Regions from separate parts of the Paenibacillus sp. RU5M genome, predicted to be linked through region 2. Evidence: riboswitches for the same ligand, from Rfam matches in the RefSeq annotation. Region 2 holds a riboswitch; the other holds the start of a gene.
What was found. Region 2 has a riboswitch for ZMP and ZTP ahead of CRO25_RS15570 (TIGR01440 family protein). Riboswitches for the same ligand answer to the same signal wherever they lie in the genome.
Positions count from the first base shown of each region.

Region 1: another riboswitch for ZMP and ZTP. It lies ahead of CRO25_RS19100 (bifunctional 5,10-methylenetetrahydrofolate dehydrogenase/5,10-methenyltetrahydrofolate cyclohydrolase); the one in region 2 lies ahead of CRO25_RS15570 (TIGR01440 family protein).

Region 1 is NZ_OBQM01000006.1:233,655-248,441, reverse strand. It holds gene bshB2 (bacillithiol biosynthesis deacetylase BshB2) at 1-191, shown strand, start outside; gene CRO25_RS19120 (hypothetical protein) at 362-1,003, shown strand; gene CRO25_RS19115 (hypothetical protein) at 1,050-1,742, shown strand; gene CRO25_RS19110 (undecaprenyl-diphosphate phosphatase) at 1,860-2,672, opposite strand; gene CRO25_RS19105 (DUF817 domain-containing protein) at 2,682-3,452, opposite strand; gene CRO25_RS19100 (bifunctional 5,10-methylenetetrahydrofolate dehydrogenase/5,10-methenyltetrahydrofolate cyclohydrolase) at 3,620-4,471, opposite strand; ZMP/ZTP riboswitch at 4,523-4,604, opposite strand; gene CRO25_RS19095 (stalk domain-containing protein) at 4,686-5,498, opposite strand; gene CRO25_RS19090 (MarR family transcriptional regulator) at 5,766-6,248, shown strand; gene CRO25_RS19085 (nitroreductase) at 6,269-6,844, shown strand; gene CRO25_RS19080 (nitroreductase family protein) at 6,861-7,346, shown strand; gene CRO25_RS19075 (MFS transporter) at 7,516-8,778, opposite strand; gene CRO25_RS19070 (helix-turn-helix transcriptional regulator) at 8,818-9,723, opposite strand; gene CRO25_RS19065 (MBL fold metallo-hydrolase) at 9,974-10,636, opposite strand; gene CRO25_RS19060 (sigma-70 family RNA polymerase sigma factor) at 10,802-11,329, shown strand; gene CRO25_RS19055 (DUF4179 domain-containing protein) at 11,316-12,788, shown strand; gene CRO25_RS19050 (glycoside hydrolase family 11 protein) at 13,106-13,741, shown strand; gene CRO25_RS19045 (SUMF1/EgtB/PvdO family nonheme iron enzyme) at 13,951-14,787, shown strand, end outside.
Region 2 is NZ_OBQM01000004.1:383,687-398,473, reverse strand. It holds gene glyA (serine hydroxymethyltransferase) at 443-1,690, opposite strand; gene CRO25_RS15570 (TIGR01440 family protein) at 1,924-2,517, opposite strand; ZMP/ZTP riboswitch at 2,659-2,740, opposite strand; gene CRO25_RS15565 (low molecular weight protein arginine phosphatase) at 2,857-3,429, opposite strand; gene CRO25_RS15560 (manganese efflux pump MntP family protein) at 3,554-4,114, opposite strand; gene CRO25_RS15555 (L-threonylcarbamoyladenylate synthase) at 4,287-5,444, opposite strand; gene spoIIR (stage II sporulation protein R) at 5,728-6,387, opposite strand; gene CRO25_RS15545 (glycosyl hydrolase family 18 protein) at 6,678-8,237, opposite strand; gene CRO25_RS15540 (FtsW/RodA/SpoVE family cell cycle protein) at 8,992-10,212, opposite strand; gene CRO25_RS15535 (FtsW/RodA/SpoVE family cell cycle protein) at 10,438-11,646, opposite strand; gene prmC (peptide chain release factor N(5)-glutamine methyltransferase) at 11,732-12,616, opposite strand; gene prfA (peptide chain release factor 1) at 12,642-13,709, opposite strand; gene ychF (redox-regulated ATPase YchF) at 14,320-14,787, opposite strand, start outside.

The sequences.
Region 1 (14,787 bases), on a different contig from region 2:
ACGAAGAGAGTATCGGGAAAGCGGATGTGATTGAAGACGTGAGCGGATTCCTTGCCAAGAAAATGGCGTCGATTCGAGCTCACCGTTCACAATTCCAAGCGCCGGAACTTGTCGGCAAGGGGAAATTGGACGATGAACAAATCCGAAATCGGTTTGGAAGAGAAGCATTTTGGACCTATAAGTTCAATTAATTTTACAATCTGTACAATCTAAATTACGTAAAAAGTCGCCATTATGGCGACTTTTTTTCGTTTTAAACATAACATATTGTTCAGGTGGAGAATGGAGTGAGTAGGGGCAATCGTATGGTTTCCATGCGCTTCCATGGGTAATAACATATTGACCATTAAACTTGTAAGGAGTGATACAATTGAAAGAACTTCGTTCTGTTTTTATTAAAATCCCGATACTCGTTATGTTTGTTGCACTTACAGCTTGCTCTGGAGAAACAGAGCTGCCTGCAACCTCTGAACCATCAGCACCAACAAATGAGTCGGTTACAGCTCCAACCACAGAAAATGAGGAAACATCTGAAACGACACGACCGCAAACAGAAAGTTTTGATTTGATGACAGGGGAGGGGAATTCATCACAAACGGCCACCTTGCATCAAGGGGAAGGTTTTACATTGTACGTGTTCGAGAAGTTTTCTTTTGATGCTGCCAAAGGCCGCTTGTCGCTGACAAGCAATCCGGACTACTATGTGGATATTGAACCACTGCCCTCAGATTATGATCTGGAAAAGCTTAAGACAACTGGTCAAGAGAACTTGGAAAAATTCGGTGCGGTGACTGATTATAGTGGCGAGTTGATTGAGCACCTGCTTGGTTTCGCCGAGCTATATCTTCAAGCTTCAGGTGAAAAAGGGATAAACGATTATATGGTCTGGAAATCAGAAAAAGGTGACGCTTTTTTATTCCGTCTTCACAATCCCAAAGGGGAAGAAGCTTCCGATTTCGCTAGTCCGGTCCTTGTTTCCTTATCTACGGTTCAGGGCGAATAGTCGTCATCGTCATCTTAAGGAGTGAATGGACATCGTAATGCCAAAAATGCGAAGAAAACGAATCATTCGAATTACTGCGATAGTCATTTTACTTTTGCTCATAACGTGCATCGCATTTGTTTATGTTAATGACAGACCTGGCGGACTAGCCGATCGGCGCATGTCCAAAGCAATGGGAATGAGTGAAACCATGCATATTCCTATAGGAAAAACTGCTGAAGAAGCGATCCGAAAGTTTAGAAATAATGATGATTCATTACAAATCATTCATCAAGAACCGGTAGACGGCGGCATAATTTTGTTCAAACAAAAAACGGGTCAGGAAAATAACAGCAATCTTCAGATGGAGTATGCTCGGAAAATAATATTCGGATGGAAGTGGGCATGGGGTGGCGGATATTCCATTGGTGAATCATCTCAATTCACGTCTGCACTGGATTACATGAGCATACCTGAATTGAGTCACATATCGACACCTTTCCCTATGCTGTTTGGACATATATTAGACCCGGCTATTCAGCGTGTAACAGTCGAGTTTGAGGGAAATGAGAAACCAGTAGTTGCCGAAGCCAAGTTGGTTGAGGTGGGGCCGGAAAGCATAATCTGGTTTGTATCACTGCCCTCGTCTGCAACAATTCCGTATGAAATGAAGGGATTCAACGATAAAGGAGAAATCGTAACCCATAAACAAATGGATGATCCGAATGGCATGGGCGCCATGGTTCTTGGAGAACGTTAAAGAGTGTTCGTACGGAACCTGCGAGTAGGGCGAGATCGTCAAGTCTGGAAGACAATAAAAAGGGAACAACCCACTGTTTAGGGTTGTTCCCTTATACGTTACAAGGAAAATTCGGGTTTACAAAAAAATAAGTAAAAGAATTCCGACTACGAAGCAATAGTATGAAAAGTAAATCAAGTTCCCTCTTGCCATAATTCCCATGAACCATCTCATTGAAAAGTAGGTTACGATAAGGGTCGTAATGAACGCTAAAATGTAAGGTATAGCTAACTGCGCTCGGTGCGGATCGGTTACAATGTCAGAAGCCCCTAATATTACCCCGCCAATGCTGATCGGAATGTAGAGCATAAAAGAAAATTTCAACGCCGTTTCTTGTTTCATCCCGACAGCAATAGATGCAATCACTGTTGCACCAGAGCGGCTTATTCCCGGAATAAGAGCCACCGCTTGAGCCAGACCCACCAGTACTGCGTCTTTCGCAGACAAATCCCCATCTCTTTTGCGCCCGCGAAGGTTTCGAATAAGCCACAGCGCAACCCCTGTGATCAGTAAACTAATCGCAACCGTATAGACAGAAGTGAATATTTCTTCAATTTTATCCTTGAATAGCACAGCCCCAATCGCAGCAGGCAGGGTACCTATGATTATGTATAGACAAAACATAAAATCTGCTCTGTACTCCGCATTGCGAGAGACTAGAAATCGCCAGCCTCCTACAATAAGTTTTTTGATATCTTCCCGAAAAATAAACATAATGGCAATCAGTGAGGCTGTGTTTGTCAAAATTTCAAAGGATAATCCGTTCTGCTGCATGCCAAGCAGTCGTTGAACGATAATCAAATGTCCGCTTGAAGAAACCGGAATAGGCTCTGTAGCCCCTTGTACGATACCTAATAACACATATTTCAACCACAAAATAAAGTCTTCCATTGTATCCTCCTACTCATATTTTCGATTAGCTTTGACATATTTCAGTTGGGCCACAATGATGACACTAATAATCACCAAAAGGAACCACGAACTGATCTTGCTAAAACTGACCAGTTGCCAGGAGTCATGCTGGTCAGGGTATTTCCAGCCGTTAAAAAATGTAGCTATATTTTCAGCAGTCCAGATGAAAAAACCTACGATGACAAAAGCGAGCGTTAACGGCATTCGATAGGTAGTTAATCGTACCCGATAGATAATCCATGTTTTACGAAAAACAATAAATACCAGAGCGGTCAACCACCAACGAAAATCGGGAATAAAATGATGTGTGAAAAAGTTGATATAGATGGCTCCTCCTAACAGAACCGAAGATGCAAACCCAGGCCAGCCTGTCATGTCCATACGCAATCTGCGCCATATTTGGCACATAAAGCTTGCTACACTTGCATACATAAATCCGCTATAAAGGGGAACGCCAAAGAGCTTGGTATAACCAGGCTCAGGGTATGACCAGGATCCCATCCACACCTTATACATCTCCAGTACCAATCCAATCACGTGAAATATACATATGACTTTGATTTCATCACGTGTTTCCAATCCGCTCCGGTACATAAGGTATTGTACTGCTAATAAAACAAGCAGAATGGCATCATAGCGATAAAGAAAGGGTATCTGAATTACGCTAGAAAGGGCCAACGTTCCAAAGATCGCCACAGGAAAAATGCAACTCATCGCCTGATGATAACCAAAATGCAGGAGCTGTACTAAAGGTTTCAAGTTATGTTTATCTCCTTCCTAAGCCTTGTTCATAATAATATAGATATGGTCCGTTTGTAAAAAGAGAAAAAAAGATCTATATATTTTCTTATTTTCAATTCGTGCTTAATCAAAGACAAATAAGGCCCCTCGTCAACTGGAGGGACCTTGTTTTTTGGCTAATTCAATTATGCATTTTCAGACAGCTTGTAGGCAGATTTAATCGTATGTTCGATGAGCGTCGCAATCGTTACAGGACCAACACCGCCTGGTACAGGTGTAATTGCTGAAGAAGGAACAAAGCAAGCTTCGTAATCCACATCTCCGACGTTGCCTTTGTTATAACCAGCATCAATTACGACAGCACCTGGTTTAATCCAATCTCCTTTAACAAAGAGCGGTTTGCCGACGGCTGCAATTATGATATCGCCAAGCTTCACGATTTCCTCCAGGTTCACGGTTTTGGAGTGGCAGGTCGTCACCGTTGCATTCCGGTTTAGCAGCATGGCTGAGACAGGTTTGCCCAGAATTGGACTTCTTCCGATGACTACCGCATGTTTGCCCTCGATCTGAATATTGTAGAAATCCAGAATACGCATAATAGCCTGTGGTGTACAGGAAGGGAATTCTGCGTCTCCAAAAGCATTAAGTGCAAAACCGAGAGTCGTAACACCGTCAACGTCTTTCTCGATACTAATGGCATCAAAAGCTGCTCTTTCATCGATATGATTCGGGACAGGGTGCTGAAGCAAAATACCGTGTACGGAAGGGTCATCATTTAGCTTGTTTATTTCTTGAATTAATTCATCCGTGGTGGTATCCGCAGAAAGAACGACCTTAATGGATTGCACGCCTAAGCGAGCACAAGCATTTCCTTTCATACGCACATAAGTCGCTGAAGAAGGATCATCTCCGACGAGAATTGTAGCGAGACAAGGCTGAATGCCTTTTTCCTTAAGAATGGCAACCTTCGAGGCCATGTCTTCCTTCATAAAATCTGCTACCGTTTGTCCATTCAAGATCAGTTTGTCAGTACTCATTTTCACATCGCCCTTTCAACATAAAAAAGAGGCAAGGAAATAAATATTCCTTACCTCTGCCCAGGCGTACGGCTTATTACAAAACCATATGCTCCCTCACGGTTCACCGTGTTCGCCAGTTACATATGATCGTTTAAATTGTTTAGATTGATAGTACTTGAAAAAGCAAAATTGTTCAATAGTTAATGGATTTCTCTTATAGAGAGAGATGATCTTAAGGATTAAGTATCTCGTCTATTAATGAAAATTCAACACGATCTACTTTCCAGCCCTTATTTGTATAGACGAGTGTGGCACTTCGGTAGAGTGTTTCCTTGTTACCGTAAACGGAACTAGAACCCGAGTATTGACTTAATCTAGCTGTATTACTGTCAGGGTAAGTCAGGCTGGATTGGCTAATGATTTTGAATTTAAAGTCATATTCCAGCCCTTTATCCTGAATAATTTGATTGATAAAACGATCTGTAAAATAGGTGCTAAAGTACGTCCGAATTTGCTTAATCGACGACAGATTTGTCGCTTCATTTAATTTGTCAACGAAGATTTGCTGTTGTTTGGCCGTTATTCTCTTTGTATTGGGCACTTGCACTTTGGGTTTTGCCATCGTTACCTGTAGTTGCTTACCATCAAGAGTAATAGTTGCTTGGCTGGTTTGTTGATTCCATTGCACGTCAGCGCCTAAAGTTTGACTGATAAACCGCGCCGGGACATAGGTGGTGTTATCGTTTAATTCCGCAGGAACATCCAGAGAAACTGCCTCTTGGTTAACCAGTATCTTTTTAGAGTTAATGGTCAAAAGTATTGTCGTTTCACCTTTGGTCATGGTGATATTTTTTAGTTCTTTGTTCCAGTTAACTTCCGCTCCCAAGTTTTCGGACACTGCCCGTAACGGAATTAGAACACGATTATTTTGTAGCATGCCAGTATCCATTGTGATGTACTGGTTTGCAGCTTCCCCGGTAGCCGCAAAGCTCGGCAGGATGAGCAGAGTCGTTGTCAGCAAGGAAATAGTGATTTTTTTAAACATAGGCTCCTCCACTAAGGATTAATTATTTGAATATGTAGACGTTATCAAAATAGAAAATGTTTCTGTATGTAAGATGCCATTTCCCAAGCAGTAAGGTAGCCTAGGGCTTAATTCTAATTTTTTTCTTTTACCAGAGGAAATAGTTGATAACTGTTCTCACTCATGATATATTGTTGACAAGTAAACTATTTCAGATTAATTTCCTGAATTAGTTTAATCATTCAAGGTTTTTTTATTGTTTAAAAGTAAATAAGGAGCGATTGAAGAATGGATTCAAACGATCGAACAAAACAGTTACTGTATGACCAATTTATCCGGTTTTTACATGTATATGAGAATCACAAGGATACGGAAATTGAACATTTTCTAAGTATCGCCCAGCGGGAAAGCATGGACAAAATCCCTCAGCATTTGACCGCGGTTCATATGATAGATTGCATTGGCAAGCATGAGCCTATTAACAACACAGGGATTGCTGAGGCGATGAATTTGTCCAAAGCGAGTATTACCAAGATCGGCAACAAACTGCTGGAGGAAGGATTCGTCAAACGTACGAAAATGAATGACAACAAAAAGGAGAGCTATTTCCGGTTGTCACCACAAGGCAAAAAGATCTTTGAACTGCATGAACGTTTACATGTACTTGAGGCTGAACGGTTCTATCGTTCTTTGGACAAATATTCGGAACCGGAGCTGAAAATAATACTTCAATTTCTTCAAGACAGCAGCATGGATATGGAATCCAGATAAACTGAAGGAGAGTGAAACACTTGAGTCTGGCAGAATTGATCAGGAAACGCAGAAGTATTCGTAAATGTAATTCTACACCGGTGGAAAAGGAGTTGGTTGTTGAATTGCTGCACAAGGCTACGCGGCTTCAACCATCTGTTGAAGCTGGCTCATGGCGTGTCGTTTATGCCGGAACCCCCGAAGCACGCAAACGGTTGGTGGACTGCATGCTGGAACAGATGTCGCAGAGCAAGCTCGGCAAGTTGATTCCGGGAAAACTGCTGGATGTGTTTAAAAAGAGGTTTACCGATATTCCTGCTCATGTCATTGTTATGTCGACTGTAGGACCGGATCGTCTGACCAATGATCGCAATTATGCGGCTGCCTGCGGGATGATGCAGAGCTTCCAACTGCTGGGATGGGAACAAGGGTTAGGAATGCTGTGGGATACAGAGTCCATGATTCAGAATGAAGGCTTTTTCAAAGGAATTGGACTGCGTGAGGATGAAAGATTTGTTGGCATTCTTCATATGGGATATTACGACAAAGCGCCAAGAAGCCGGAAAAGAACACCAGCTGAGCAAAAGTGGACTGTATTTCAGGGTCAGACTACGTAGAAGGGAGGATGTAAATATGGAATTGTCCGATCTGCAAGGGGGCATACACAGTCCGAAATATTTTTTGGATCGACCGGTATCACAGGAGCTAATCCTTGAATTGCTCAATCACGCCGTGTGGGCGCCAAATGATGGACTTCGTGAGCCGTGGCGATTTATTTTTGCCGATAATCGTAATGGGAAACTCATGCAGGGAATGCAGGAGCACGCTCCAGCGTATCTTCTGGTTCTGGTGAAGGAAGAGGCGGATCATCATAAGCGGGAAGAGGACTTTGCAGCTGTCTGCTGTCTGATCCAAAATTTTCGTTTGCTTGCCCATGAACAGGGCCTGGGTGTGCGCAGTACGTTGCATGACTGGATGTACGACCGGAGTCGTGCTGAAAAGTTTGGCCTGTTAGGCAACGAGCGAATTGCTGCGGTTCTGGAATTGGGATATGGCGCTGTACAGCTGGAAGGGAAAACTGAGATAACAGAACCTCAGCTTCAGTTCGAACTGCTGTAGCGTAGAAGATATAGGAAAGAAAATTTAAATGAATGAGGAACGACAAAACCTTGATCGGGATTGTCGTTCTTTTTTGTGCGGTGTGTATCCGATTTGTAGATTACAAGTCAGCTATAGCGGATACACACAACTAATCCAGAGATTCACCTATTTTAGAAAAATGATATTTCTATAATGTGTTAATTACCTTGTTATGAGAATTGAATTGTGTTCTATTCTGTAAAGCAGATAAATCACCATCTAAATTCTTCAGGTTGGGAAGGAAAGCTGCGGCGACCGAACAAAGCAAGGGGAGCAGACCCAAAGACAAGAATAAGAAAGGCAGACCATAGAGTTCTGCAACCGCTGCACCTGCAAAAGCACCTACAGGCTGTAGTCCGCCACCAATGAGGAACCGTATTGAGTTGACTCGGCCTTGAAGAGGTCCGGGGACAAGTGTACCATGCAAAGCTGAACTGAGAGAACCAAAGAAAGGTCCTGCTGCACCAGCGGCACATAAGGCAACGAGCGCAAACGGATAACTCGGGAATAGGCCCAGTAAGGCGTTAAAAAGCCCGATGGCGGCTAGGCTGCACAACATAACTGTCCGTCGTCTTTTGATTTCACCCATCCACGAGATGACCAAAAGTCCTATTAATGTGCCACATGCTGAAGCAGTGGTGAGTGTACCCATAGCAGCGGCATCCCGATTTAACACTTCACGAACAAAAGGAATCATCATCGTCCAGATCGCTACAGAAGACATGTTGCTGATCGAAACCATTCCCATAATCGAAAGCATGGCCGGGAAACTACGATAAAAGGAGAAACCTTCATGGATATCTCTGAAATAAGCCTTAATTGAAAATGAGGACTTAGCTGCTACTGGCTTCTGCATTGTGGGCAGATAGAGCAACGTGGCAATGGCGGCGGTGTAACAAACGGCGTTGATGCCCAGCGTTGGCAACGCCCCAGCTACGGCAGTAAGAGCTCCGGCTAAGGCTGGGCCCAACAAAGCAGCTGCATTACGGCAGCCGTCGATTACCGCGAATGCACGCACCAATTTGTGTTTATCTGATACTCCGGGAATAATTGCCATTGCGGTGGGCATGAATAGGGCAGAACATGCCCCGCTTAGTCCTGCGGCCAGGAAAAGATGCCATAATTGCAAGTGTCCTGCGAGTCCCAGACTCAGCGGTAATAAGAGAGCAAGCAACCTAACAGAAGCAAGCACTGCCATGAACCGCCCTCGGTGTAACCGATCGGCTAACGGCGAGCCGAGCAACCGAATGGCCACTTCTGGAATGCTAAAGCTTAGTGCCATCGCACCCATGGCCATCTTAGATGCAGTTATTTCATAGACAAGCCATTCCATAGCCAGAAGACCAAATACGTCACCAAATGAACTCAGAGTGACAGTCGCTAGTAAACCATAATAACTGCGCTTAAGCATGAGTGTTCCTCCGTGTGCGTAGGTTAAAGGGCATGATCATCATTCTTCAATATAAGCTGAAATCTGTTCCGAAAGCTTGTTGAGAGCTTCTAAACGCAAGCTGTAAGAGGTCGTTTTCTGGTTATAATGCACGATGACAAGCCCCGCTGCCCTTAATGAAATCAGGTGGTAGTGAACCGTACTTTTAGAAAGTTTAACCTCGCTAACGATCTCAGTGAATGTTAACTGCCTTCCAGCCAACAGGCGGAGGATATATAATCTGGTCTCGTCGGACAAAGCTCGCGTTAGACGCAACAACCGATGTTCAGGCCGACCCGTTGCTGGTGGGAGAATATCGGCAGAGTAACTTGTGAAAATCACTTCATCAAAGATGGCTGAGGTGACAAAGGGACGAGCATGATATTGAGGGATTAGAATCACTTGTTTGAGCAGAGGGGTGGGGTATAGACGCATACCTTCTGTTGCCTCCTCATAGACCTCTAAGTCATTGGTTCCGTTTAAACTGGACCGTCTGGTTTCAGCTTCTAAGGCGAGACCTTCGATAATCGCCGAATCAATTTGGCTGAAATAGTGGGTATCCCATTCACGCAGCGCTTCGGATGTCCGGCTGCGCAGTTCCGGGAGATTGGAGGGAACGGACAACTTCACATTAGCAGCGATGTCATATAGCTGGCCCGTGGTTAGGTCTTCAAGCCAATCCAAAAAACTACTCACTGAGCGTTCACCGGGACAACTCCAAATATAAGGTGCAAGGCTAAAATCATCTACAAGTTTCATCGTCTCCCGCATTTGTTGTAGTTTGGCAGGTGCGAACCGATCTTGTACTTCTCTGACCCATAGTTTTCCAGCATCCAGAGCATTATGATTCTGTTTACTCATGAAAACCGTCAGGCTGCTTACACATTCATAAATGGGCGCGAAATCAACTTCCACTTTGTAGTTCATAGCTCGAATTCCCCCCTGTTCTTTCTTGTTCTATATTTATAGAACAACTAATTTGTTTTATTGTATACGAACAATTATGGGTTTGCAACAAAAATGTCCAATGATTTGCTTATTCTCTTCAACGAAAAAAGACGTTCCCACGGGTGGCGAGCACCTGAAGAAGCGTCTTTATGATTTATAATGACAGCAAAATGAGCAGTCTGGTTTTAAAATAACTGAATAATACTCACCGATAGTGTATATTGAAAATTTAATCTTGGTTGAGTGCTGCTATCTGATCTTTCACATTTACATTACTTAATCCCCCGTGGTAACAAATGACAGATGTAATATCGAAATCTGCATATTTTCTCAACGAGAGCTTTGCTGCGTTCATATCCGGTGTAGTCGGGGCGTGAATTCCACCAAGTATACCTTCTACACTGTACATGGAATCCCCGGCAATGAGAGTTTTACTTTCCTTCAAATAAAGACTGATATGACCGGGTGTGTGTCCAGGCGTGTGAATAACGCGAATCCCGCCGCAAAACGGCAGTTCCTGACCATCTATTAAAGTATGGTTTACTGTGCCCTTTGGCGGATTATCCAGGTGACCATCTTTTATCAGAGGCAGTTCCCCTTGGATGTACGGCTTATCCAATTCGTGTGCATATACATAAACAGCGTTGCCACGCGTCTGTAAAATCTCCGGTAGATTCCCTATATGATCGACATCCTGATGGGTCAAAATAACTGCATTTAATTGGTCTATTGAAACGCCAGCCTTCTCCATTGCCACACGTAAATCCTTAAATTGACCTGGAAAACCAGTGTCTATTAGAATAGTCATTTCTTGATCCTTTAAAAGAATAGGGTGTATCACATTCCCATGATAGTCCAGATGGAGCATTTCGACTCCCTTTGAAATTTCCATAATATTAATCCTCCGTAGAAAGAAATAGTATCTCTTTGTAAACGAATCAAGTCATTAAAAAGATACGGGGTAGAATTGAAAAAAAAGATTATTGTTTTCTCGTGAACCAAACCAAGTATAGGATGATCTAATCAATAGAAGAAATGAAGGAAAGGGGGAGCATTGGTGGATTTATCAGAAAAAGCCGAACTTGCAAGACAAGGAGATAAGGAAGCTTTTGTATTTTTAATACGTGCTGTTCAACAAAGCCTATTTGTTATAGGAAGATCAATCGTTAAAACGGATGAAGATTGTGCAGATGCGATACAGGAGACCATTGCTAAAGCTTTTTCTAATGTACATACACTGAAAGAGCCAACTTATTTTAAAACTTGGATCATTCGGATTTTAATCAATGAGTGTAATCGGATTATTAAGAAAAAAAAGCGAGTATCCCTTGTCCCTTATGATATGAGAAAGACATCTTATAAGGGGGATTTTGAACAAATTGAGCTGTTTGAGGTAATTGACGAATTGGATGAACAGCTTCAAACCATCGTGACACTTTTTTATATCGAGGACTTATCGGTCAAGGAAATAGCTAGAGTGCTTGAAGTTTCTGAAGGAACAGTAAAGTCAAGGTTATTCAGGGCCAGACGACAATTATCAGAGCTCGTTCTAGGGGAAGGAGAGGGCAAATATGAATTTTCATGATCCGGTTGACCGTGAGATTAAGCAATTATTAAATGCTAAAAGAAAAGACCTGATCATTCCAGATACAGTACAACTTGCTATGGATAACGCACTTTCCTCCATTTCGGAGCAGAAGGTAAAAAAGAAATATCCCCATAAAAAATGGAGATGGGCAGCAGCAGCTTTAGCCCTCTTTTTCATCCTAGGAGCGGTTTCGATTTATTCCGTACCAACATTTGGTGAGATGATCCGGTCTTTATTTGCCAAGGATAACCCGGATATTGGACTTTTGCGGGCACAAGAATTGGGACTAGTGCATAATCCTCACATTAAAGTCAAGGACAAAGGTTATACGCTGGTAATTGATGAAGCAGTTGCAGACCCTACCCGAGTGACGCTGGCTCTTCAACTCTTTGATAAAAAAGGTAAGCACGATCGCCATAAGTTACTCCTTGGAGATCTGAACAACATTACAATTAAAGATGCTAACGGTAAAGACTTGGACACCATGTACGATATGGGGTACACAAATGATTTTTATTATATGGTTGCTTTCTTCAATGAGCCATTGGAGACAGACAAGATTACGATAGAAGGGAATATCGAGACGCTTGGCAACAAGAATGAGCCTTCCATTGAAGGAGATTGGAACTTTAGCTTTGATATAGATATGAGAGAGGCTAACCAGCAAACGAAAATAGAAGAATTGTCTGGTAGCTACACAACGCCACACGGAATGACAGTCACTTTAAAGAGGTTAACGAGAATGGTGCAAGGAGTTCGTTTTGAACTGGAGACTGAACTTAATGATGCTGCAATGGCAAGGTCACCCGGTGATTTATGGGAAAAGCAGATGTTGAGCTTTCACTTTGAAACTAAAGAGAATGAAGAAATTCATTCGGTAAATTCGAGAAAGAATGGTGACATGGTTAGTCTGATGTCTACTGATTATGCAGTCATTGGAGACGGGAAGATTTGTTGGAGTTATATTTTCAAGTACTTGCCAGAGCATGAACCATATCGTTTTATTTTGGATGGTTACTCGGTCGCGGAAACAGACGGTAGCAGAATTTCCTTTAGGCCATCGGAGCTGATAGAACCCAAATCTTTTCAAATATTAACAGACCGCATAGAGTTGGTTGGGACGTCGCTTGAGGACTCACAAAACCCTGATGCCACATTTGAAACAGCCGTATCGTTCTACGGGGAAATGGATAACGAAATAAACAATGAAGAATGGAAAGCATACGATTCAGCAGGCAAGCAGTATGACGTTAATAAGAGGGGAGCGTCAACTTTAAAAAATACGCTTACCGATAATTGGAGAGAGGGGTTTATTAGCATGGGGGATCGCAATCATCAACAGCCTTATGAATATCGAATTATGGGGTTAGACCACATCCCGGAGGAACTTATCCTGGTAAGACGTGTAGTGGATAAAAGGTACAAAGACCCGGACTGGTCCGTAATGCTAAAATAATTTATTAATGTGTAGTCTATCCATCACTAATATCCTCAGCATCACTTTCACAGCCGCCCTTCTGGGCGGCTTTTTGCATATTTGTTTTCCTGTAGGTAGAAGTCGATTTTTAGAAGGAAAACAGACATAAATCTAAACATATTAGAGATTAATCTTTAGTTTGTCAGGTTTTTATGTAACCGCTATCATTCTATAATTTAGTCAGAAAGGAGGTAAAAGTAAAAAAAGAATTGCATCAAATGGTAATTGAGAACTTCAACCGAGAATCAGACGAAAGCAGTCGATAAGGCAAATACAATCATATTGGGAGGTAGAGTATGTTTAAATTTAGCAAAAAAATGTTGACGGTCATTCTTGCGGCTTCCATGAGTTTTGGCGTGTTTGCAGCAACCTCAAGTGCAGCGACAGATTATTGGCAGAATTGGACCGATGGCGGCGGTACGGTTAATGCTGTGAATGGGTCGGGCGGAAATTACAGTGTGACATGGCAAAATACGGGGAACTTTGTTGTTGGTAAAGGCTGGAATGTTGGATCTCCAAACCGGACAATTAACTATAATGCTGGGGTTTGGTCTCCATCCGGCAATGGCTATTTGACACTCTACGGGTGGACAAGAAATGCACTTATTGAATATTACGTTGTAGATAGCTGGGGCACTTACCGACCAACAGGAACGTTTAAAGGTACTGTCACCAGTGACGGAGGAACATATGACATCTATACAACGATGCGATACAATGCACCTTCCATTGACGGTACACAAACCTTTGCCCAGTACTGGAGCGTAAGACAATCGAAGAGAGCGACCGGAGTTAACTCCGCTATTACATTCAGCAACCATGTGAACGCATGGGCAAGTAAAGGAATGAATCTGGGTAGCAGTTGGTCATACCAGGTGTTAGCGACAGAAGGATATCAAAGCAGTGGAAGTTCCAACGTAACGGTGTGGTAAGTAATCCACGGTAAGCAACCCCATTTAACGTAAGTAAAACAGATTTTTATGCATTAAGGACAGGCTCAATGCCTTTTCCTCAGTTCTACTTTCAGTCCGGATATGTTGAAGGCCGTTTCAGCCAGACAAATGGCCTTCGACGTTGCCGGATACGAAATGATAGGTATCATAGCCAATTATTTTCCCATTAGTTTAAAGGAGATTGTTCAATGAGAAAGCTATTAATGTTCTTTTTAATAGCAATAATGGTAGTGATGAGTGCTTGTTCGCAGGATAAACCCGAACCGGAGGATAACCTTGTATTCGTGCAAGGTGGAACGTTTAAGAACAACAAGTCCAATTTTGCTGGAAGAAATGCGACCCTGTCTAACTTTTATATCGGGAAATATGAGGTAACTCAAAAAGAGTGGGAAGATGTCATGGGAAATAACCCCTCCGGATTCAAAGGAGATCAATTACCGGTAGAAATGGTGAGTTGGTATGATGCGGTAGAGTATTGCAATCAAAGAAGTATACAAGAGGGCTTGAAGCCGCATTACAACATCGATAAGGATACCCAAGACCAGAATAATAAGAATGATAACGATAATATAAAATGGACAGTAACGATTAATGAGGGAACTAACGGTTACCGACTGCCTACAGAAGCGGAATGGGAATATGCCGCAAGCGGAGGTCAGGAGAGCAAGAATTACACATACAGCGGCAGCAACAACGCCGACAAAGTCGCATGGTATTGGAAGAACGCCGGGGACAAAATCTTAACTGGAGACTGGAACTGGCCTGCCATAGAGAGCAACAAAACCAAAACCAAATCGATTGGTACCCAACAGCCCAACGAGCTTGGAATCTACGATATGTCTGGCAATGTAAGAGAATGGTGCTGGGACTGGTACAGCGATGCTGAGAGCCAAATTGCTTCATTTCGGGTAATAAAAGGCGGGGGCTGGATCGGTGGTGTCAACAATAACGAGATCGCTTTTCGAGGCAAATTTGATGCAAATGGTTTTGGTCCGGATCAGGGGTTTCGTGTTGTTCGCGGAGAA
Region 2 (14,787 bases):
TGTTCTTCATGTTCAGCATTACCAAATATGCCTAATCATCATTCATAGGCCCGATAAATCCTGTATATTATATCATCACCTACTCCGAATTACACCATCAAAGGGCACTTAATCATTACAGAAAACCGAATCCTATAAAAATAGGACCGGAAAAATGAGTCTTCCGGTCCTTTTTGCTCTCGCTGTTATGTCAGTTGAATGTTAAAAATGTGTAAACACTATGAAGCTCCGCAAACCGAATGACCTTCTGATCGCTGTTATCCCCAGAATTCTTTTGATCCATAAATAAATGGTGGAATTCCGGTGATAGCATATGCTTCCGAAGCAGCTTTCTTTCAGAAAGCTTTCAGGCGAGCGCTACGCTTCTTCAGGTTCTTTCGGTTTGCTCCGTCTGAGTGTTTACATAAGAACATCTCAAATACAAACACCATGAGCAAGTTTTTTAGTATTTAAGGTCAGTGTAGAGCGGGAATTGGTCCGTAAGTGCCGTTACTTCAGCACGGGCTTCATCCAATTTAGCTGTATCTTTAGGGTTTTTCAATGTTTTCGCAATGATCTTACCAATAGCTACCATCGCTTCTTCGTTCATACCACGGGAAGTAGCTGCAGGTGTACCGATACGGATACCGCTCGTTACAAACGGGCTAGTTGGGTCAAACGGAATTGCATTTTTGTTCACGGTAATGCCGATGGAATCAAGTACATGCTCAGCTTCCTTACCTGTGATATTCACGCTGCGTGTGTCAATCAGCATCAAGTGGTTGTCTGTACCGCCGGATACGATGTTCAATCCTTCAGCAATCAGCGTTTCAGCCAATACTTGTGCATTTTTTACCACGTTTTGTGCATACGTTTTGAACGAAGGTTGCAGTGCTTCACCGAATGCTACCGCTTTGGAAGCAATCACGTGCATCAGAGGTCCACCTTGGGAACCAGGGAATACCGCTTTATCAATCGCTGCTGCCCAAGCTTTGCGGCACAGAATCATACCACCACGAGGTCCACGCAACGTTTTGTGAGTTGTTGTCGTTACGAAATGCGCATGTGGAACCGGGCTTGGATGCAAGCCTGCAGCTACCAGTCCTGCAATGTGAGCCATATCCACCATGAACAAAGCACCTACATCATTAGCGATGGAAGCAAGCTTTTCAAAATCAATGATACGCGGATATGCACTTGCACCTGCAACGATCATACGAGGGCGATGTTTAAATGCGGCTTTGCGCACTTCATCATAATCAATCAGGAATGTATCTTCTTGTACACCATAAGCTACGAAATTGTACAGCAAACCGGAAGCATTAACCGGGCTACCATGTGTGAGGTGTCCGCCATGCGCAAGGTTCATTCCAAGCACAGTATCACCTGGTTTCAGAGCCGCAAGGTATACTGCCATGTTCGCTTGTGCACCGGAGTGAGGTTGAACATTCACATGTTCTGCTCCAAACAATTCTTTGGCACGATCACGCGCGATATCTTCTACGATATCCACATGCTCACAACCACCGTAGTAACGTTTGCCTGGATATCCTTCAGCGTACTTGTTAGTAAGTACAGATCCCATTGCCTCAATAACCGCTTCGCTTACGATATTCTCGGACGCGATCAGCTCAATGTTGTTTTGTTGACGTTTCAGTTCAAGATTCATCGCTTCCAGTACTGCCGGGTCATTCTTGCGCAATTGTTCCATGATTAAATTCCTCCCAGTTATAAGTGAAGTTATAAAGCGAAACTACAGTGGTTACACTCCTGACTTCGATTGCATCACCATCTTCCGATCGCTGTTATCCCCAGATTTTTCTGAACTCCCTTATAATAAGGGGGAAATCCGGGGATAAAGGCGAACGCTTTGCTTCTTCAGATTGGTGTTGCACTCTCCGTTTTCGTGTAAAGTCTAATTTGGCTTTAAATAGGTTGAAGATATCAGTCACAAAATGTCGAATCTGGTTGCTCTTCCATACGATACACTGCACGCTCGCCGCCAATCAACTTCGGACGGGTCAGTGCTGTAGTTACACGGGCATCACCGATGTAGCGGAGTGCTGTTCTGAAAGGTACTGCCACATGCCGCAAATGCATGCCAATCATCGTCTCCCCAATATCCAGTCCCGCATGGGCCTGCACATGTTCAGCCAGGCATGGATCGGTCAGCGAGCGATACGCTGCGGATGCCATGGAACCACCTGCTTTGGGCACAGGTACTGCACCCACTTCAGTCAATCCAAGACGTGTAAGCAGTGAACGCTCCATAACCAGCGCACGGTTCAGGTGCTCACAGCATTGGAATACAACATCAAAACCGAACTCCTGCTGCACCTCGCGTATACCCGCAAGAAGCTGCTGCGCTACTTCAACAGCACCGCTTGTTCCAATCCGTTTGCCTGCAACTTCACTTGTACTTGTACCGATCACAACGATCTGTCCAGGACCAAGCTGTCCGGCAAGCGCCAGTTCACGCAGAATGGATGCGGTCTGTTCATGCAATCCGGGTTGTTCCGAATCTAACTCAATAGTCATCCTATCGCCTCCCGATAAAATCATGCCCGGCTTCCTCTTGGCTGCCCTTGGTATTCTCTTGTATGGCATTTCAGGTACTATTATAGCGAATAATCAGATGAAAGACGAAAAAAAGAGCAGTCTGCGGGTAACGCAGAATTGCTCTTTTGCCCAGGCGACCGGCCGTTTGTTCCGGTGCTCCATCGTGGTTATGCCCACTTCGTCGCCAGTTACACCGGATCCCTGTTTTCCCATTCATCATAAAACAACCTGCGTTTAAAATCAACGGGTAATTTACATCCTGTGTACGTTTTTTATATGGAAATCTATCGATACCTGGGAATGATTAAACAAATCCAATTAATCCAACTTGTCCAAAAGTCTGTCGAGCGCGGTCCGAATCTCTGCCGCAGCGATGTTGTAATCGTCGCGACTGCCGCCAAACGGGTCTGAAATATCAAAGCTCGGAATGCGTTGTCTGATCTCGATTGCCCGCTCACGTTCAGATGCCAAAATCTCCTGACCTAGTGCACGTTTCATTTCGAATGTCGCAAACAGGCTGTCCAATTCCTGAAGATCATTCAAGACTTGCTCGTCATTTTCCGCATACTCTTTCAAGGTATACGTCTTCTGTACCGAGTCAGGAAAAACCTGCATGACATGCTGTTTATGACTGCGTGTCAACGTGAGAATCAGGTCAGCCCAGCCGACTAGGTTCGAGCTAAGAAGCGTCGAATGTGGGGGTCCCTCAACGTTGTGATCCCTTAATACAGCCTCCGCATGACGGGAAATCGGCATGCCCGTTGTTGCGGCTACACCTGCGGAACGAACGTCCACCTGAATGCCCCGCTCAGACGCCAGTTTACGTAAAAGTCCCTCCGCCATGGGGCTGCGACATGTATTCCCTGTACATACAAACAAAATATGTTTCATTGTGGTTAGCCTCCCCATTTTGCAAATGTTGTCGAATCATGTTTGAAACTCCATCTGAACCAATGAAACTCTTAATTATATATTGAAGACTGCACTAGGCTGTAATTATGGTTAACGTCGTTTTTTAAAATATAAACAAAAGTCCAAAAGCGAGCAAGATCGCTCCGCCGACCGCTTCTCCGTAATCGCCCATATTCTGGCTCACACGCCGTCCCAACATCAGACCCATGACGGACATTGCTCCACCACAGACACCAAAAGCCAGTACCGTTAACACCAAGTCACTGCTGAACATGCCGAGCGAGACTCCAACGGAAAACGAATCCACACTGACACTCAGTGAGAACAGTATCACACCGAGCAAAGATCGATGATCCACCAGTTTGGTATCTCCCTCCCGGAAAGCGTTCAAGATCATATGGGCGCCGAGCAGGACCAGCAGACCGCCAGCTGCATACGTCGTAATGTCACCAAGCAAGGAACTGACATATTTGCCCGTATACATGCCGATGAGCGGCATGATGATGTGAAACAGGGCCGTTACGGTACTGATTCGCAATACGTCTCTCATACGAATGCCCTTCATACCAATCCCGATGCCGAGTGAGAACGCGTCGAGTCCGAGAGCGACGGCCATAATCAAAATGGTTACCAACTGCCCTACATGGGCAGACACATCCCACATCCCCATACCCCCAAGTCACGTAAAGGTTCTTGTACACCTTATGCGGACAAGGACATAAACATAACCTGAGAAGACATTTTGCAATCCCAGCTCAAAAAAATGGATTTGCTAGTCGTAACTAGAGGACGGGTGCCAGAGGGAAATATTCTAGCGATATTATGGAAAAAGGGAGCTATCGGTTACCGACCTGAATGAGTCGGTGACCTGCCGCCTTGAGCAGCCGGTTCATGACGGCTGCTCCCAGTCCTTCGCGTGAGCAGGCTTCAGCCACAATATATGTGGCCCCCTGCTCATCGCAGCTGCGCAGCGCGGCGTACAGCCGGCGCGCTGCTTCCTCCAGCTCGCTGGCTTCGCCCAGCGAGAACACGGCATCGGCGCGGTACTGCTCCGCGTGCTCGGCGAACGCCAGCACCGCGGTGCGCTCCCCGCGCTGCGCCGCCTCTGCGAGGGCGGCGCTGATCCAGGCCGCCACCGCTGCGGGCGGCCCCTCCACCACGCACAGCGCACCTGTGGGCGCGTAGTGCGTGTACTTCATGCCCGGCGAGCGCGGCGCCGGGCTGTCATCGCCACCGGGCCCCTCGGCGAGCAGCGCCGGGTCCGTGGCGACACGGGCGGCAACGGCGGACAGCTGTTCCGCCGTAATGCCGCCAGGGCGCAGGATGGTGACGGTACCGTCGTCACCGACCTGCACCACCGTGGACTCGACGCCCACCCCGGTGGGGCCGCCGTCCACGATGCCGCCGATGCGGCCTGCCAGATCCTCGCGCACATGTGCTGCGAGGGTCGGGCTTGGCCGCCCGGAGCGGTTAGCGCTCGGCGCAGCGACCGGGCATTCCGCCGCCGCGATCAACTGCAAGGCCACCGGATGGTCCGGCATCCGCACGGCCACCGTGTCCAAGCCGGCGGTAACCCGCGGGGATACCGCCCCTGGCCTAACCGGCAGCACAAGCGTTAGCGGCCCCGGCCAGAAGGCCGTCATCAGCGCCTCCGCTGTGCCATTCACTTCCGTGACCAGTGAATCCAACTGGTCACGCTGTGCAATATGCACAATCAGCGGATTGTCCGAAGGCCTCCCCTTGGCTGCAAATACAGCTTCCACCGCAGCTGTACTGCGAGCGTCTGCACCCAGACCGTATACCGTCTCGGTTGGGAATGCCACGGTCTGTCCTTGACGAAGACAGGCTGCGGCATCCTGTAAGTCAGCAAGTGCCTGTTTATACGCACTCCCTTTTGCCACTTCATTCTTGTTCTCATTGGTTACCAGTACATTGACATCCCACATACTTGTAACCTTTTTCTCTGTACTTTCATCGTTCTCCATGCCTTTCATGGAAGACTGATGCAATTGCTCGTTCTCTCTCGTCATATATCCATCATTCCTAAACTTCAGTAGGGTAGTTAATGCAAGACATTCCGCTTCCGAGATGCCTTCTTCGCTTATGTTTTCTGATTCCTATAATTATAACATATCTGCTCTGCCCAAGGATGCGGTCTGAATCTTCCCAGCGATTAACATCATGCGATCTTTGACTCGAGCCTATGATAAAACAAAAGGGCACTTCCATGAATCGAAGTCCCCTGATAAAGCTTATATCCAGCAGCATGTTATACAGTTATGCAAACAATCCCGTCACCCAATCCCACAATTTGACCGCCATATCCCACAGGAAGAAACGCGCTTCTGGTGTAGCTGCCTGCACAGATGCTTGTGCGTCCCCAGGCTCTACGGCAGCTGCAGATGCTGTTGCAGGCTTCGCCAGCGCATCACCTGTTCCTGCATCTATGAAGCATAATGGTGGAAACAACACACACCACCAGTTTTGTCCCTCACCTTTTCCCAGTGTTATCCGCACTGCTTCGTAATCTCCAGCCGGATATACGGTACCCCCATATAATTTGGTTGGAAACGGAACAACCCCAAGTTCCACCTGATATGAATAGGTTAGGCCACGATTGGCAAGCTCTTCTCCTACACGATCCTCGATTTCAGATAAATGCTGACGGATGACCCCACGCGCTTCTTCCAGACTTTGCGGATTCTCCAGTTCGGTTACCCACCCATTCATTTGGGCAACGACGGCGTCCCGAATCTCGCGTTTGACCAACTGATCTCCCGCTGCATCCGAGTTTGCCAGAATGCGCAAACGAATGGATTGTTCGGGAATGGCTGTGGCCGCCACAGCTGCATCCGTTTTCTGACCTTCCCACATCATAATAATCATCATAAGACATACAATAATAAGTCCAATTTGTTTCACGATTCTTCTGCTCATTCCGTTCTCCCCCTCGGCTCCCGTGATCATGATCCCTGTAACTCTCTCATGTCTATCAGTATGCCCGGAAGAGACGGAAGTAAACCTGCTAGATTACAAATCTACTAAAATTTTAATAGGCGGGTAATACTTAAAACGAAAGGACTGTTAGCTCGCTTTATGTATGACGAAAATCAAAGAAGCGCCTGCCTATGGAACGCTTGTCGGCTGGCACTTCTTTGACAAATCTAAATCTCTAACCTACCCTTGGTGTTCCAATATGGCATGCTGCATGGATATCAGTGTATCGGTTACTTATTCACCCGAAAAGCTTCCCAAGCACCGCCAACCGAATTGCGGCTCGCTACAAGCTTACCGCCATTATTCAGATCACAGGTCACATACAGGTTATTGGCGAGTGCCTGCAACGCGATTGTTCCATCACCCAAATCCACACGATTGAACTTCTCCCATTGCTGAATGGTTGTGGCTTTGGCGATCAGGGCACCACCCACATTAACATCCGCTGTGACATATTTATTATTGATTTTGGACTTGAGGGACACCGTTCCATCGGAGTTCGTGATCCATTCAAAAAGCTCCCAGTCTCCTGCCGTCGTCCGATTGGCGACAAGCTGGTCATTGCCTTGATTCTCGGCAGAGATGATTTGCTGATTGGCTTGAGCAACCAGATAGTTGTATCCACTTGGATTCGGAGGCTGCACCGTGCCCCCACCCGTAACCTCCGAATATACGGCTTGAAGCAGCGCACCTGAGCGGTCATTGCTGTACTCCCAGAACATGATGCCACCCAGATTGCTGTTTTTCACATATTGCACCTTCAGGCTGAGCGATTGCGGGTCGTCATAGGAGATAAAGGTATTCCCATTAAACAGATAAGGAGCTTGGGCACTGCTGTCCCAGTACCGTGTATACCCGTTTTTATTCAAATATTGGCTGACAATAGTGTTGTAGTCGGGTTCAAAACCACCCGAAGCTGGCCTGTCCAGACCATTGTTCGAATTCTGGACACCAGTCCAAGCCCGGCCGTAAAAGGCTCCGCCAATAACCAGTTTATTCGCGGGAACACCGCTATTTCTGAACAGATTGACCGCAGACGTTACACTAATATCTCTTCCGGACAGATTCGTATGATGACCTGTGGTTGCGTCCCAGGTTCCATGAAAATCGTAAGTCATCAGATTGATCCAATCGAGCAGAGGCGTGATATTATTGATTTCCACACCATTCAGATAACTGCTGCTCGCTCCGGAGGCAATGGTCAGCAGATATTGTTTTCCATTCATTTGTCCTTGAGCATTCAGCTTCTGACGAACCTTCGAGAGCAGTTGTGTGAAGTTTTGTTTATCTTGCGGCCGTGCAGTTGTACCGGCAGCAGGGTTGGTCGGATATTCCCAATCCAGATCGACGCCGTCCAGATTGTTGGAGGTTACCAACTGCACAATGCTGTCGGCAAATGTTGTGCGTGAGGCGTCCGTTAGCGCAGCGTCTGAAAAACCGTTAGCTCCCCAGCCACCAACAGACAATATCACCTTCAGATCAGGGTTTCTGGATTTCAGTCCAACCATAAGTTGCAGTTTGGTACGATCCGAGTTTGTAATGGTTGCTTTGCCGTTAGAGATGAGTGCAAAGGAGTAATTGATATGAGAGAGCTGTTCTGCCTTGATATCATTCGCGGTCCAATTAGCCCAACCAGCCACGTAAGCAATAATTTTCTTTGGAAGAGGAGCTGCGTCAGCTTGTTTCGCTGGTCCGAAGGCAAATGTTGAAACGGTTAGTGCAAAAGATAAAAACAAGAGCATGAACACTTTTACAAATGAAGGGATCGTACCAACTCGATTTAGGTTCATCACTTAACTCTCCTTTGGGTTTTAATTTTAGGAATTCAGCGGTAGCCTCACGTTTTGGTTAGCAGGAGGATCACGCCCTGTACTCCCTGCTGCTTCTCTCGTTAATGCCGCTGAAAGGCTATGTTTGTTTATCCACATCGCTTTTCCACCCTTTCTGTTCCAATCAGACTCGAAATAAAGGAAGCGTTTACAATTAAATGTAATCGATTTCATTTAAAGAAAAAGGAACCTGAGCCGCTGAACATTCGTGGATGGAATACATAGATTCGCAGAAAAAATAGGCTAACTCAAAAAGGATCATAGTACGTTGAGCTGAAGGGCAATGGGATATCAAAGGAAATTTGTCGCTGAACAATTTTGATAATCTAGGGAAGAAGTACACCAACGAAATTACAATTACATTCATCATTGGCATGACTGGTTGCATGGATGAGGAGTAGGTTGATAACCGACTTTCAAAGTATTGATTACTGTCTGACGTGTAGAGTGTAAGTAGGCGGGTAAAATACGTATATAATCTAGTTAAAATCAGGATAATACAGAATTGAAATATTTGTCAATAAAATTTAAATTTGGCATTCATTCAAAGTTCCAAAGATCGCCTTGCCTTTTTAACAAAAAAAAAGATCTTCACCTGGCTGCGCAGGCAAAGATCAGAATAACAAACAAATCACTTACTGCTCCATAACATATTCCCCCTCTTAATGAGAAGCTGGATGTCCCTAGCAGAGATGAATCATACGAAACTTCAAGATTACGCTGTTGTCTTTTCCTTTTTGACCATACTCCATAAACGTTCCAGTAAGGTAGGTCGTTGTTCACCTATAAGAAGCTCGTCCTCTTCTTCCTGGCCATACAATTTAATGCTCATCACCAGCCCGATACATGCCATATTAATGAGCAACGAAGTGCCTCCATAGCTGATAAATGGCAGCGTAATGCCCGTAAGCGGCATCAGCCCAAGGAAAGCACCAATATTTTCAAACACCTGATATAACAACATGCCGATAATCCCCACAATCACGACAGGTCCCGCCCGGTCTCTACAGTGTAAAGCGATTAACACCATACGATGAATGAGGATAAAATACATTAAGAGCAGAACAGATCCACCTACAAAACCAAACTCCTCGGCAATGACCACAAAAATGGAATCCGAATACGTATACGGTACACGCCCCGATTGGACGGATGTTCCCTGCATATAGCCTTTGCCTGTTATGCCCCCCGAGCCTATGGCGAGACCCGCATTTTTCGTATGCCAGGAAGCTTTCGACGTTGCTTTATCCGGTACAAGCCAAGGATCAATACGCTCGGCCCAGTGCTCCCGGTTCGCCTTTTCCAGAAAGGTAAAAATCTCATCGTGATATGACGTATATGCTTTGACGAATCCAAAAAAGGTTATCCCCACAATGGCAAGAGCAATTAGTGCATGCGACCACTTGATATTCCCTATCCATAACACAGCGACCAGAATCACGATGTATCCAAGGGCGTTGCCCAGATCATTCTGAATCATTACGAGTGCAAAGGGAACGAACGTCCATAAACCAATAGGAACGATGTCTTTCCAGAAACGAAGCGTAGAATTTTTTCTTTTGACCAATACATGAGCCAGAAACAGAATCAAGATCATTTTAAACAACTCTGCAGGTTGAAAAGAAAGATAATCATTAATCTTTATCCAGCCATTCGCATTATTGATCGTGCCCCCTATGAAATTAACAAGAATCAACAGGACAATCCCAAACCCGTAAATATAAAACGCATATTGGATATACAGTTTATAATTGACCAATCCAATACCAATGAGGGCTACGAATCCAATTCCGTAAAACTGCAAGGTTTTGATATGATGATTGCCCAATTTCGGATCGGACTGAATCGCACTGTACACCGTAAATACACTCATGACCATAAGCAGCAGCAACACAAACAGAATAACCCCGTCCATCTTCTTCAGCATTCTCAGCATGTTCCCACGTATCCCCCTGAGGCTCAACACCCAATAATTATTTCCATTAGTATTTAATATTACCATTGTATAGAATTGGAAGGGAAAATGGAAATCCGTCAAACAAAACAACGAAAAACCCTGAAACTCACAGATCTGTCTTGCTCCGATCTGTTGATTTCAGGGTTAACTTATATCGTATTCATTTGCAAAGAGTCTGTCCTAGGATAAAGACTATTGCTCCTGCTATGTTGATTTGCGTCTAACTAGCTTCATGACCAGTTCTGTAATGCCTGGTTGTTCTGCGGAACCAAGGATATCCTCGTTCTCTTCCGTGTGAACCTTGATACTCATCACAATCCCCATACTGATCATGTTGATCATAATTGAGGTACCACCCGAACTAATAAACGGCAAGGTAATCCCAGTCAGCGGCATCAGACCAATGAACGGACCGATATTAACAAAAATCTGGTAGAGCAGCATCGCTATAATACCGACAATCAGATATGGCCCTGCCCTGTCCTTACATTCCAACGCAATCAGCACAAGCCTGTGAATAAGAATAAAGTACAGTAGCAGCAACACGGATGCACCTATAAAACCGAATTCCTCCCCAATCTGTACAAAGATCGAATCGGCATATGCCAGTGGCACCCGATTCGACTGAATCGTTGTTCCTTCCAAATACCCTTTTCCCGTAATGCCGCCAGAACCAATTGCAAGCTTCGCGTTATACGTCTGCCAGAGAACATCTCTTGAGGTCAAATCCGGCACAAGCCATGGATCGAAACGATCTGCCCAGTGCGAACGTCCAACATCCTTCAGAAATTTGACAATCTCATCGTGATAATGAATATAAGCCTGTATACCACCGATAAAAGCAGCCACAGCGATAATAAAACCAATAAGGGCATGAGTAAATTTAATATTACCAATCCATAATAGCCCCACAAGAATGACCACATAACTTAACGCATTCCCCAAGTCATTTTGAAGTAATACGAGTAGTAATGGCGGCAGTACACAGAGTGAGATCGGAATGACATCACGTCCAAAATAAAGCGGACGATTCTTTTTTCTGGCTAAAAAGGCCGATAAAAAAACAATCAGGCATAACTTGAACAATTCAGCAGGCTGCAAACTGACTCCGAATATGGATAGCCAACCTTTGGCGCCATAATATTCTTTACCAAAGAACATAACGAAAATGAGCAGCAGCATACCCACGCCATAGATATACAAATAATTTTTGATAATGAATTTGTAGTTGATCATCGACATCCCAAAAAAGACCACGAAGCCCAAAATATAATACATCACTGCACTTTTCGTGAGTCCCTCCAGCTTTGGTCTGCCGAAGGTGGTACTATAAATCGACAAAATACTAATAGCCATCAGTATGAGCAATATAAAAACAATCGAATAGTCTATTTTTTTGAATTTATGCAGCATGTAGTTATGTTCCTCCAAGCATTCAGCAATCTTCGGTATATCTCATTGTAGAGGATTTCACGGCAAAAAGAAAACCCGTGGAACCTTACATTTTCGTCACCTGTTCCGAAGTACGAACACCCAGTACATGCCGTTCTATGCCTGCAAGGTCTGGCACGACGATAATTTCCGGCCAATATCCGGCCGATTCAAGCAGAGCTGCGATGTCCCCAGCCTGACCCTGGCCCAGCTCAAAACCGATAATCTGCGGCGGTGCAGGCAGCAGCACCAGCTGCTCCAGCATGATGCGGTACGGCCCCAGCCCATCGGGGCCGCCGTCCAGTGCCGTGCGCGGCTCATGATCGCGCACCTCGGGCTGCAACCCGGCGATATCTGCCGCCGGGATGTAAGGCGGGTTGGACACCAGGATGTCCACCCGTACCCCGGCGAACGGGGCCAGCAGATCGCCTTCACGGAAGTCGATCTGTACCCCGTTCGCGACCGCGTTCCGCGCGGCCACTTGCAGGGCAGCCGCCGAGATATCTCCGGCGCCTACCTGCCAGTGCCGGCGCTGCGAAGCCATCGTCACCGCGATGGCACCGCTGCCCGTGCCAATGTCGACGGCGAGCGGAGCGCCGTCGGGAAACACACGGTCGGCTTCGCGCAGCACAGCCTCGACCAGCAGCTCGGTCTCCGGCCGCGGGATCAGCACAGCCGGAGTGACCTCGAACGGCAGCCCGTAGAATTCCTGGCTGCCGATAATGTACTGCGCCGGCTCACCCGCAGCCTTGCGCGTGACGGCGTCTTCCCAGCGGCTGCGAAGCTCGCTGGGAAAGGGCTCCGGCTGCATCAGATAGTACGCGGCCCCTTCGCGGCCGAGTACATGTTCCAGCAGTAGCCGGGCATTGTTGTGCGGCTCGTACACGCCGCACTTCTCCAAAAAAGAGGAAGCCTCCACGAAGGCTTCCCGACAACTCTGTTCCGGCGTCATGACAAACTGCGCGCGGGTCACAGCATTATTCTCCTCTATCCATCATATCCGTCTGCTCGGCAATCGTCAGTGCAGACACGATATCAGCAATCTCACCATTCATGATTTGATCCAGCTTGTGCATCGTCAATCCGATACGGTGATCCGTAACACGGCTTTGTGGGAAATTATAGGTACGAATCCGCTCACTGCGGTCACCTGTACCCACTTTGCTCTTCCGTTCACTCGAAATTTTCGCTTCTTCTTCCTGACGCATCATATCGAAGATACGTGTACGCAGAACCTGCAATGCTTTTTCCTTATTCGAGTTCTGGGATTTACCATCCTGACACGTAGCCACAATTCCCGTTGGAACGTGAGTTACCCGTACAGCCGATTTCGTGGTATTAACCGATTGTCCACCGGCACCACTGGAACAGAACGTATCTACACGGATATCTTTATCATGGATTTCAATATCGAAATCTTCGGCTTCAGGCATAACTGCTACAGTGGACGTAGAGGTATGAATACGGCCGCCCGATTCCGTTGTTGGAATACGTTGCACACGGTGTGCGCCACTTTCGTATTTCATTTTGCTGTAAGCGCCGCGTCCATTAATCAGGAATACAACCTCTTTGAAGCCGCCCAGATCATTTGTGTTAACGTCCATCAGTTCCACGCGCCAGCCTTGCGTATCGGCATAACGTGTGTACATCCGATAGAGATCCGCTGCAAACAGCGCCGCTTCATCCCCACCAGCTGCACCACGAATTTCTACGATGACGTTTTTATCATCATTCGGGTCTTTGGGCAGCATGAGAACACGAATCAGATCGTCCAGTTCTTTCTGGCGAGTACTCAGTTCATCAATTTCCATTTTGACCATTTCACGCATCTCGTCGTCCAGCTTCTCGCCCTGCATTTCTTTCGCAGCTTCGAGATCCTGGCTCACTTGTTTGTACTCATTGTATGCTTCATAGGTAGGCTGCAGATCCGATTGCTCTTTGGAATATTCCCGCAGCTTCTTGTTGTCACTTGCTACATCCGGGTCACACAGCAGCTCGCTGAGTTTCTCGTAACGGTCGGCTAACGCCTGTAATTTATCAAACATGTATAGTCACCTCACGCATTATTTTCGTTCCAGCATTTCAACGTTCATTCGATTCATTCGATTCCGATAGGCATTCAATTCATTCATGCGTTATCAGACCATTTATATTTCACAAGGCACGGAGTTCTCAGAAATCCCTGACCGTAACATTCATTTTATGATCGACGTATAACATCGCTACAACGTCATCAAATCCTTTACTTTTAAGTTATATAAAAGAAATCGCGTACCCGGTGTCAAACCCGCTTCAACTCATTAAGCCGAGCGAGAAATTTAACATAGGTATACGACTCTTAATTATAGCATATTCTTATGCTCCTGAATAGCAACTATTTGCAGCAGCTGCATCCAAATTTTGATTTACTTTATTTTAAGCAACCAGATTGATTTAAGAGCTCATCTCCCATGAGCCTTCTTGCTTTTATTATATCCAGAGCGAGTAAACAATCCAGTAAATGTACAGGATATCCAGACAAATTTATTGTCGATTGTCTTAAGCTCATTGAAAATTATTCTGCAATATGTAAAAAGCCCTGCCATCTTCATTAGAAGACGACAGAGCTGCTATACTCGTATATTCAAGTATGTTTTCTTATCTAGATTATCCAGATTAGACGTTGAAGCGGAAATGCATAACATCGCCGTCGCTTACAACATACTCTTTACCTTCGAGACGAAGTTGTCCACGTTCTTTCGCACCGTTCATGGAACCGGCAGCAACCAGATCGTCGTAGGAAACAACCTCTGCACGAATGAATCCTCGCTCGAAGTCGGTGTGAATGACACCCGCTGCGCCAGGTGCTTTCGTACCCTTACGGATTGTCCAAGCACGAACTTCCTGTACGCCTGCTGTGAAGTACGTGTACAGACCCAGCAATTTGTAAGCCGCTTTGATCAACAGGTTCAGACCGGAATCCTCGATACCGAGTTCTTCCAGGAACATTTGTTTATCTTCGCCTTCCAGCTCGGAGATCTCTTCTTCCACTTTCGCACTGATCGGCACCACTTCTGCATTTTCAGCAGCTGCGAATTCTCTTACTTTTTGCACATAAGCATTGTTCGCCACATCACCGATTTC